DNA from 3 places in the Streptomyces lydicamycinicus genome. Region 2 is predicted to be linked to each of the others. Evidence: riboswitches for the same ligand, from Rfam matches in the RefSeq annotation. Region 2 holds a riboswitch; each other region holds the start of a gene.
What was found. Region 2 has a riboswitch for glycine ahead of gcvP (aminomethyl-transferring glycine dehydrogenase). Riboswitches for the same ligand answer to the same signal wherever they lie in the genome.

Region 1: linked by a shared signal. The riboswitch ahead of gcvT (glycine cleavage system aminomethyltransferase GcvT) and the one ahead of gcvP (aminomethyl-transferring glycine dehydrogenase) in region 2 are both predicted to bind glycine.
Region 3: linked by a shared signal. The riboswitch ahead of gcvP (aminomethyl-transferring glycine dehydrogenase) and the one ahead of gcvP (aminomethyl-transferring glycine dehydrogenase) in region 2 are both predicted to bind glycine.

The regions. Positions count from the first base shown of each region.
Region 1 is NZ_BBNO01000001.1:975,595-978,861, forward strand. Features, by position in the region: gene gcvH (glycine cleavage system protein GcvH) at 1-338, opposite strand, end outside; gene gcvT (glycine cleavage system aminomethyltransferase GcvT) at 462-1,589, opposite strand; glycine riboswitch at 1,623-1,740, opposite strand; glycine riboswitch at 1,741-1,836, opposite strand; gene TU31_RS04225 (AAA family ATPase) at 2,135-2,782, shown strand; gene TU31_RS04230 (enhanced serine sensitivity protein SseB) at 2,872-3,267, shown strand, end outside.
Region 2 is NZ_BBNO01000007.1:860,409-863,675, forward strand. Features, by position in the region: gene gcvP (aminomethyl-transferring glycine dehydrogenase) at 1-1,287, opposite strand, end outside; glycine riboswitch at 1,439-1,534, opposite strand; glycine riboswitch at 1,888-1,984, shown strand; glycine riboswitch at 1,985-2,076, shown strand; gene cycA (D-serine/D-alanine/glycine transporter) at 2,358-3,267, shown strand, end outside.
Region 3 is NZ_BBNO01000003.1:9,396-12,662, reverse strand. Features, by position in the region: gene gcvP (aminomethyl-transferring glycine dehydrogenase) at 1-1,265, opposite strand, end outside; glycine riboswitch at 1,453-1,549, opposite strand; gene TU31_RS09315 (PRC-barrel domain-containing protein) at 1,664-2,047, shown strand; gene TU31_RS09310 (DNA polymerase IV) at 1,957-3,267, opposite strand, start outside.

The DNA of each region.
Region 1 (3,267 bases), on a different contig from region 2:
AGGTCGCCCGGCTCGCCGCTGATCTTCACCTTGAACAGCCAACCACCCTCGAACGGGGCGGAGTTCACCAGCGAGGGGTCGTTGACGACATCCTCGTTGATCTCGGCGATCTCACCGTCGACGGGCGAGTAGAGGTCGCTGACCGACTTGGTCGACTCCAGCTCACCGCAGGTCTCGCCCGCCGCGACCGTGGAGCCGACCTCAGGGAGCTGTACGTAGACGACGTCGCCGAGCGCGTTGGCCGCGTGCTCGGTGATGCCGACCGTCGAGACGCCGTCCTCGGCGCCCGACAGCCACTCGTGCTCCTTGCTGTAGCGCAGCTGCTGGGGGTTGCTCATGGCTCGATTCTCCTGTACGCGAGGGTGTGATCGTGAAGGGGGGCACCTCCGGACGAAGTCCGGGGGCACGTCTTGCGCAGTGAGACGCGCGGGCGCGCGCCGCCGCCTGCCGTGGATGAACGGTTACTTCTGCCGCTTGTAGAACGGCAGCGCAGTGACCTCGTACGGCTCATGGCTTCCACGAATGTCCACGCAGACACCCTCCGTGCCCGCCGTGGCGTAGGCCGCGTCGACATAGGCGATGGCGATCGGCTTGCCGAGCGTGGGGGACGGGGCCCCGGAGGTGACCTCGCCGATGACCGTGCCGTCGGCCGTGACGACCGGGTATCCGGCCCGCGGCACCCGGCGGCCCTGGGCGATCAGCCCGACCAGCTTGCGCGGCGGCCGGGTCTCGGCGCGCTCGGCGGCCTCGGCCAGGGCGTCGCGGCCCACGAAGTCCCCGCCGTTGGTGGTCTTCTCGAATTTCACGACCCGGCCCAGGCCCGCGTCGAACGGCGTCGTCGCGGTGGTCAGCTCATGCCCGTAGAGCGGCATGCCCGCCTCCAGGCGCAGGGTGTCCCGGCAGGACAGCCCGCAGGGCACCAGACCGGCGTCCTTGCCCGCCTCGGTCAGCGCCTCCCAGAGGGCGACCGCGTCGGCCGGCCGGACGAACAGCTCGAAGCCGTCCTCACCGGTGTAGCCGGTACGGGCGATCAGCGCCTGCACCCCGGCGACCGTGCCGGGCAGCCCCGCGTAGTACTTCAGACCGTCCAGATCGGCGTCCGTCAGCTTCTTGAGGATGCCGGGGGACTCCGGGCCCTGCACCGCGAGCAGTGCGTAGGCGTCCCGGTCGTCGCGGATCGCGGCGTCGAAGCCGCCCGCCCGAGCGGTCAGCGCGTCCAGCACCACCTGGGCGTTGGAGGCGTTGGCGACGACCATGTACTCCTGGTCGGCGAGGCGGTAGACGATCAGGTCGTCGAGGATGCCGCCCTTTTCCTCACAGATCATGGTGTAGCGGGCGCGGCCCGTCTTGACGCCGCCGATGTTGCCGACCAGCGCGTAGTCGAGCAGGTCGGCGGCCTGCGGCCCGGTGACGGTGATCTCACCCATGTGGGAGAGGTCGAAGAGTCCGGCGCGGGTACGGACGGCGACATGCTCGTCCCGCTCGCTGCTGTAGCGCAGCGGCATGTCCCAGCCGGCGAAGTCGGTCATGGTCGCGCCGAGCGCGCGATGGGTGGCATCCAGCGCGGTACGGCGGGGGGCATCAGTCATGGTTCTGGGCTCCCAGGCAGGGGTGACAAGACGTTCTCCCCATCTGTCATCGGAACCTGAGAGGTTCACCGGTATCCCGCGAAAGGACCCGGTTTGCACCTTGGGTGGAGCCGCCCCGTCAGCCGGGCGGCGGCTCGCTTTTCAGATCTGCCTCGCCCGTGCGGTATAGGGGCCTGAGAGATTCAAGGGAGGACTTGCTCCTTCGGCGCCCCGCCGTGGCGGCCGGGGACTCTCCCGCGCGGGTTCAAGCGGCCGGTATGCAGTTGGCGGTGCACGGGTGAGCTGTGATGTGCACGTGGCGGCCACATCATTGCACGGGAACGCCGGATAAAGGAGCCCCCGCCGCCGCCCCGCCCACGACGTGGGCAGATCGGACAATCGCCTTGATGGGCATTACCTTTTCTTGACACTCTGCGGGTAGGGGACGGACTCGAACCGGACCAGAACGGGCGGGGAGGGCGATCACGGTGCACAGCGAAGCGGCATTCGGGGCGACTTCAGGGGTCGTGCCCCCGGACGCCGTGCCGACGGCGCCGTCCGCCGCCATGTCGCGGCCCGGCCGTGCGCGGCGGGCCGTCATCCGGCCCGGACGCCGCACCGCGGTCGTGGACCTGCGGGGCGAGCGGCGCCCGCCCGGCGCCACCGAGCTGCGGTTCCCGGCCGGCGACCTGGTGGTGGTCTCCGGGCTGCCGGGCAGCGGCAAGAGCACCCTGATGCACCGGGTCGTGCCGTCGCTGGACGGGCACGGCGCCGTCGTGCACCGCATCGATTCCCAGGACGTCCGCGAGCGCTGGGAGCACGGCAGGCTGCGCCGGCTGCCGTACGGGCTCTACCGCCCGCTGGTCCGGGCCGCCCACTATCTGACCCTGGGCCGTGCGCTGCGCTCCGGCGCCAGTGTGGTGGTGCACGACTGCGGGACGCTGGCGTGGGTGCGCCGCTGGATCGCGCGCGCGGCGCGGCGCGGCGGCCGCGGGGCGCATCTGGTGCTGCTCGATGTGGCGCCCGAGGTGGCGCTTTCCGGCCAGGAGTCACGGGGTCGCGGGGTGTCGGGGTACGCCTTCGCCCGGCACCGCGGGGCGGTGGGCCGGCTGGTCGGCGCCGCGGAATCGGCCCGGCTGCCGAAGGGCTTCTGCTCTGCCGTCCTCCTCGACCGGCGGGCGGCGAGCGCCCTGGAGACCGTCACCTTCCACTGAGTCGCCGGACGCGCCCCCGCACACCACACCGCGCGCCTTCTCGTCTAGGGTCTTTGGCCAGATGGCGCGGTTTGGAACGGGTGGGACGAATGACATTTCCGGAGCAGGGGATACCGCAGCTGGCATGGCCGGCGAACGAGCTCGAAGAGGTGCTGTCCGCGTCCGTCGGACACCCGGGCGCCGGTGGCCGGATCGTCGAGGTCCTGGGCCGTAGCCGGCTGTGGGTGCCGCTGCCCGAAGGCGGCGGCCCGGAGAGCGCGGGTCCCGGCGCCCGCGGCCTCGATCTGCCCACCGTCGAGCTCGACGGTGCGCACTACGTCCCGGTCTACAGCTCCGAGCAGGAATTCCTGCGGGTGATCGGCTCGCATATGTCCTTCACCGTCGCCCCGGCCCGGGAGTTCGCCCGCGGCCTGCCGCCGCAGATCGGCATCGCGGTCAACCCCGACGGCACGGTCGGCGTCCCGCTGCCGCCGCCCGCGGTGGCC
Region 2 (3,267 bases):
CCGCGAGGTGACCTCGGAGCAGGAGATGCCGACGTGGTCACCGTCCACCAGCCGCAGGAGCAGCCCCTTGTCATGCGCGGCCGCGACGACCTCCTCGGCACGGCCGGGGACCCGCACCAGCAGGGTGTCGAAGAACTCGCGGTGCACCACCGTGATCCCGCTGTTCCGCAGACCAGCGGCGATGAGCGTGGCGTGCCGGTGCGTCCGTCGGGCGATCTCGGTCAGACCATCGGGGCCGTGGTAGACGGCGTACACCGACGCGACCACGGCGAGCAGGACCTGCGCCGTGCAGATGTTGGAGGTCGCCTTGTCACGTCGGATGTGCTGCTCGCGGGTCTGTAGTGCGAGGCGGTACGCCGGCCGGCTGGAGTTGTCCACGGACACGCCCACGAGCCGGCCGGGCAGGTGGCGTTCGAGCCCTTCACGGACCGCGATGTAGCCGGCGTGCGGCCCGCCGTAGAACAGGGGGACACCGAACCGCTGGGACGATCCCACGACGATATCGGCGCCGTACTCACCGGGTGGCACGAGCAGCGTGAGCGCCAACAGGTCGGCGGTCACGGTGACTTGCGCGCCGCGCGCTCGTGCCGCGGCGGTCACCTCGCGCAGGTCGCGGACGGCTCCCGAGCAGCCGGGGTAGGAAAGCACCACCCCGAAGAAGTCGTCCTCCGGCAGCGGTTCGGCCACGTCGATCTCGACGATCTCGATGCCGACCGCGGCGGCACGCGTGCGCAGGACGTCGAGGGTTTGCGGCAGGGTGTCGCGGTCGACCAGGACGCGGGAGCGACCACCCTTGCCGGCGACACGACGCATGACCGTGACGGCCTCGGCGACCGCCGTGGCCTCGTCGAGCAGCGACGCGTTGGCGGTCGGCAGTCCGGTGAGGTCTCCGACCACGGTCTGGAAGTTGATCAGCGCTTCGAGCCGGCCCTGGCTGATCTCCGGCTGGTAGGGCGTGTAGGCGGTGTACCACGACGGGTCTTCCAGCACATTGCGCCGGATCACCGCCGGCGTGGTCGTCGCGTGATAGCCGAGTCCGCTCATCGGGACGGCCACGGTGTTCCTGCTCGCGAGCTCCTGTAGCTCGGCGCGGGCCTCGGCCTCGGTGGCGGCGGCAGGCAGGTTCAGGTCGGAAGTGCTTCGGATGCCGCTCGGGACGGCGGCGTCGATGAGGGCGGTCAGCGTCGGGTAGCCGACTTCGGCCAGCATCTTGGCGCGGTCGGCGTCGCTGACGCCGATGTGGCGGGTGGCGAACTCACCCGACGCGGAGGACTCGGGGAAGGTCATGGTGGGAGGCTCCCTGTGGGGGCACCGCAAACGCGGCACCGTGGATGGGTGGCCTCCCCGCTCTGTCATCGGAACCTGAGAGCTTCACCGCCGGGTCCGGCGGTTTGCACCGTGGGCGCAGGACATTGACGTCCTGTCTTTCCAGAGTCGCCTAGCCGAAGCGGTAGTTGGGCCTGAGAGATTCTGGGGAGAGTTGCTCCTTCGGCGCCTCGCCAAGGGTGGACGAGGGCTCTCCCGCTTCGGTTCGAACAGCGCGATGTGGAGTTGTGGGGCCCGACGGTAAGGCCGGGGAGTTTCCGGGGAGGATTGGCTCCTTCGGCGCCGCGTCGTCACATGACGTGGGCTCTCCCGCGCAGAATCGGCAGCGGTGTAGATGCTGTCGGATCTTGCCGGACGCAACGTACGGGCACCGGAACACAGCCGTCAAGAGTCCGCTCGGTCTACGTGCCGGTAACGGCTCGGCCCGGGATGCGCGCCGTGAGCTGCACAAATGCCGTCCCGCACGGGTGAGTGCCGCACTACTCGAAAGTAATGTCCAGCGTTCGGTCGGTCCCTTGACCGGCCGCTCATGTCGACCTAATCTCACCGCACATTGCCGTTCACCCCGGAGCGGGAGAGCACTGGATCAGCCAGACCCAGTCGCCGAAGGAGCAAATCCTCCCCGGAAACTCTCAGGCACCCCTACCGCTCGGGCAGGCAACTCTGGAAAGCAGGCGCCGACGCGCCTCGCCGACGGTGCAAGCCGCGCGCTGAGCGCGGCGAAGCTCTCAGGCTCATGACAGAGGGGGAGGCTCACTCGGCCGCACGGACTCCTGCCCGTGCTCGACAATCGAGGAGTCCCCTGATGGCTCTCCCGCCGCCTCTTCCCTGACCGCCGCCCCTGCCGGCTCCCGGGCTGATCTTCGATCTTCTATGTGGGCCCGTTCAGCATACTGACACCGCTCGGGTCGGCTACCGCACGCCCGCGCGCAGTCCCACCCTGCCGCTCGCCCCCTGGGGGCGCGTGGTCATTCTCCGAGATACCGCCTGTCCCGTGCCCGCACGGGACTTGAGATCCGCGAGGTTTGCCCATGCCTGAACGCAGTGACACCGGCTCGACCACCGTGCCGGACCAACCGGCGGCCGGATCGACACCCCCGCCCGAGGGCGAGCAACACCTCTCCCGCCAACTGTCCAACCGGCACATCCAGCTCATCGCGATCGGCGGTGCGATCGGAACCGGCCTGTTCATGGGCTCCGGCAAGACGATCTCGCTGGCCGGGCCCTCGGTGATCTTCGTCTACATGATCATCGGCGTGATGCTCTTCTTCGTGATGCGGGCGATGGGGGAGCTGCTGCTCTCCAACCTGCGCTACAAGTCCTTCGCCGACTTCGCGGCCGACCTGCTGGGGCCGTGGGCCGGCTTCTTCACCGGCTGGACCTACTGGTTCTGCTGGATAGTCACCGGCATCGCCGACGTCATCGCCATCTCCGGGTACGTGTCCTACTGGTGGCACGACCTACCGTTGTGGATACCGGCGTTGGCCGCCGTCATCCTCTTGATCGCCTTGAACCTGCCCACCGTGAAGGCGTTCGGCGAGACCGAGTTCTGGTTCGCGCTGATCAAGATCGTCGCGATCGTGGCGCTGATCGTCGTCGGGCTGGTCATGGTGTTCGGTCACTTCCAGGCGCCCGGGGGTGCCGCGGCAAGCTTCTCCAACCTCTGGAACGACGGAGGGTTCTTCCCCACCGGCCCCATGGGGTTCGTCGCGGGATTCCAGATCGCGACCTTCGCCTTCGTCGGCATCGAACTGGTCGGCACCACCGCGGCCGAGGCGGAGAACCCGGAACGGAACCTGCCCAAGGCGATCAACTCGATCCCGGTGCGCGTGATGCTGTTCTATGTCGTCGCGCTGATCGTGATCATTTCGGTCACGCCCTGGCGCGAGATCAGTGCGGACCGCAGCCCGTTCGTCGTGATGTTCACTCTTGCCGGTCTGG
Region 3 (3,267 bases), on a different contig from region 2:
ACCTGCCGGAGGTTGACACCGGCCTCGCGGGCGGCGGCGGCGACCTCGGCGGCCCGGCCGGGCACCCGCGCGGTCAGCGTGTCGAAGTACGTGCCGTGCGCGATCTCCACCCCGCCGGCCCGCAGGCCCTCGGCGAGGATCGCGGCGTAGCGGTGGGTGCGGCGGGCGATGGTCCGCAGGCCCTCGGGGCCGTGGTAGACCGCGTACATGCCGGCCATGACGGCGAGCAGCACCTGCGCGGTGCAGATGTTGCTGGTGGCCTTCTCCCGGCGGATGTGCTGCTCACGGGTCTGCAGCGCCAGACGGTAGGCCTTGTTGCCGTCGGCGTCGACGGAGACGCCCACCAGACGGCCGGGAAGGCTGCGGGCGAACTGGTCACGGACGGCCATGAAGCCGGCGTGCGGTCCGCCGAAGCCCATCGGGACGCCGAAGCGCTGGGTGGTGCCGACGGCGATGTCCGCGCCGAGCTCACCGGGCGAGGTGAGCAGCGTCAGGGCGAGCAGATCGGCGGCGACGGTGACGATGGCGCCCAGCTCGTGCGCCTGCTCGATGACGGCGCGGGGGTCCCGCACCGCACCGGAGGCACCCGGGTACTGAAGCAGCACACCGAACACTCCGCGCTCGGCGATCTCGGCCGGAATGCCGTCGGACAGATCCGCGACCACGACCTCGACGCCGGTGGGCTCCGCACGGGTCTCGATCACTGCGATGGTCTGCGGCAGACAGTCGGCGTCGACCAGGAAGACGCCCTGCTTGACCTTGCCGACCCGGCGGGAGAGCGCCATCGCCTCGGCGGCGGCGGTGCCCTCGTCCAGCAGCGAAGCGCCGGAAGTGGGCAGTCCGGTCAGGTCGGCGACCATCGTCTGGAAGTTCAGCAGCGCCTCCAGGCGGCCCTGCGAGATCTCCGGCTGGTAGGGCGTGTACGCCGTGTACCAGGCCGGGTTCTCCATGACATTGCGCAGGATCACCGGCGGGGTGAACGTGCCGTAGTAGCCGAGACCGATCATGGGCGCCAGGACCTCGTTGCGGTCCGCCAGGCCCTTCAGCTCCTGGAGCACCTCGGCCTCGGTACGGGCCTGCGGCAGGCCGAGCGCCTCGGCGCTCTTGATCACATCGGGTACGGCGGTGGCGGTGAGCTCGTCCAGCGACCCGAAACCGATGTGCGCGAGCATCTTCGCCTGCGCCGCGTGGTCGGGGCCGATGTGCCGGCGCTCAAAGGGGGTGCCGCGTTCCAGCTCGGTCAAGGAGATGCGATTGGTGGTCATCTGCGGGGGCCTCCTGGTCGGTACGACCTACGAGGGGCACCACGGCACGGGTGCCCGGACGGCCTCCCCCTCTGTCATTCAACCTGAGAGCTTCACCGGCCCGCGGGTGGCGGTCCGGCTTTCACCGTCGGTGAGGAGGGGTCCCGGCGCTGTGCCTTCCGTGGCCCGCCCTGCTTTCCAGAGTGACCTCGTCCATGCGGTACGTGTGCCTGAGAGATTCCGGGGAGGATTTGCTCCTTCGGCGCCCTGGTCGCGAACGACAAGGACTCTCCCGCACGGGGTCTGCGGCCATTCGCCAGCCTACCAGCGTGGCTCTCGAAGGCTCCTTCGAGTGGCCGGGGCATGAAATGTGCCGTTTGGTAGTTGTCAGAGGGCAGTTGCGACCAATTGGAGGGGCCGTGCAAACCGATATCGATCCCCGAAGCCTGATCGGCCGCAAAGCGTTCGACCGTAATGGCGCGAAGATAGGGACCATCGACGAGGTCTACCTCGACGATGCGACGGGGGAACCGGAGTGGGCGGCCGTACGCACCGGACTCTTCAGCCGGGATGCGTTCGTCCCGCTGGAGCCCAGCAAAATGGTCGGTGAGGGCCTGCACATCCCTTACGACCGCAAGCTGATCAAGGACGCGCCGGACTTCGGCGTGGGCCGCCATCTCTCCCCTGAGCAGGAACTTCAGCTCTATCACCACTACCGTCTGGATATTTCCTCCCCGACCGATCCGGTGTCCCCCGGCTCCGGCGACAAGAACTTCGGCAAGATCGCCGGCTCGGACGACTGACCGTCGGCCGGCGCCCCGCCCACCAGCGGCAGGGGCTCCCCCGGCCGCAGCGCCGGGTCCTCGACAGCAAAGGTCCGCACCCTCCCCGGTGCGGACCATGGCGTTTCGAAGCGGACGGTCACTCTTCCCACCCCGCTCCCCTGCACCCAGCCCGCGCCGTACTGGTCGTGGACCACGTCCAGCCCCGGATACCAGCGCCGCGGCCGCTCCTCCTCGGCCTCGTGCGGCTCCCGCTCCCCGGCGGCCTGCTCCACCGCCGCCGCGGTCGCGGCTTCCGCCGCCTCCCGCTCCGTCGCCGCCTGGGCGAACAGATCCTCCTGCGTGAAGTCCGCCAGCCCGCTGACCCCCACACCCAGCAGCCGCACCCCGCCAGTGGTGTCCACCGTCTCCAGCAGGCGCACAGCGGCCTCCCGTATCACCGCCGGGTCGTCGGTGGGCCCCCGGAGCGTCTCGGAACGGGTCAGCGTCGAGAAGTCGTAGTTGCGCACCTTGATGACCACCGTGCGCCCGGAGCGCCCGGCGGCCCGCAGCCGTTGTACGCACCGGTCCGCCAGCCGCAGCACCTCGTTCCGCACCCGCATCCGGTCGGTCAGATCGACTTCGAAGGTGTCCTCGACAGAGATGGATTTCGCGTCCCGCTCCGCCACCACCGGCCGGTCGTCCTGCCCCAGCGCCATCGCATACAGCCCCGCACCGTGTGCCCTGCCCAGCAGCCGCACCAGCTCGGCCTCACCGGCCTCCGCGGTCTCCGCGACGGTGTGGATCCCGGCCCGGCGCAGCGTCTCGGCCGTCGCGGGGCCCACCCCGGGCAGCGTCCGCACCGTCATCGGGCCCAGCAGCTCCCGTTCGGTGCCCGGCTCGATCACCACCAGCCCGTTCGGCTTGGCCGCCTCGGACGCGATCTTCGCCAGCATCTTGGCCCCGGCCAGCCCCACCGAGCCGGTCAGCCCCGTCGCCGACCGGATGTCCCGCCGCAGCCGCTCCCCCACGGCACGCACGGCCGCCGTCTCGGCCGGGACGCCACCCGCCTCCAGGTCGACGAACGCCTCATCCAGGCTCAGCGGCTCCACCAGCGGCGACAGCGCATGCAGCAGCTCCATCACCACGTCACTCACTTGGCGGTAGAGCGTGAAGCGAGGACTGAGATAGGCGGCGTTGGGACACAGCCGACGCGCCTGGGCCGTCGGCATCGCGGAACGGACCCCGAAGACCCGGGCTTC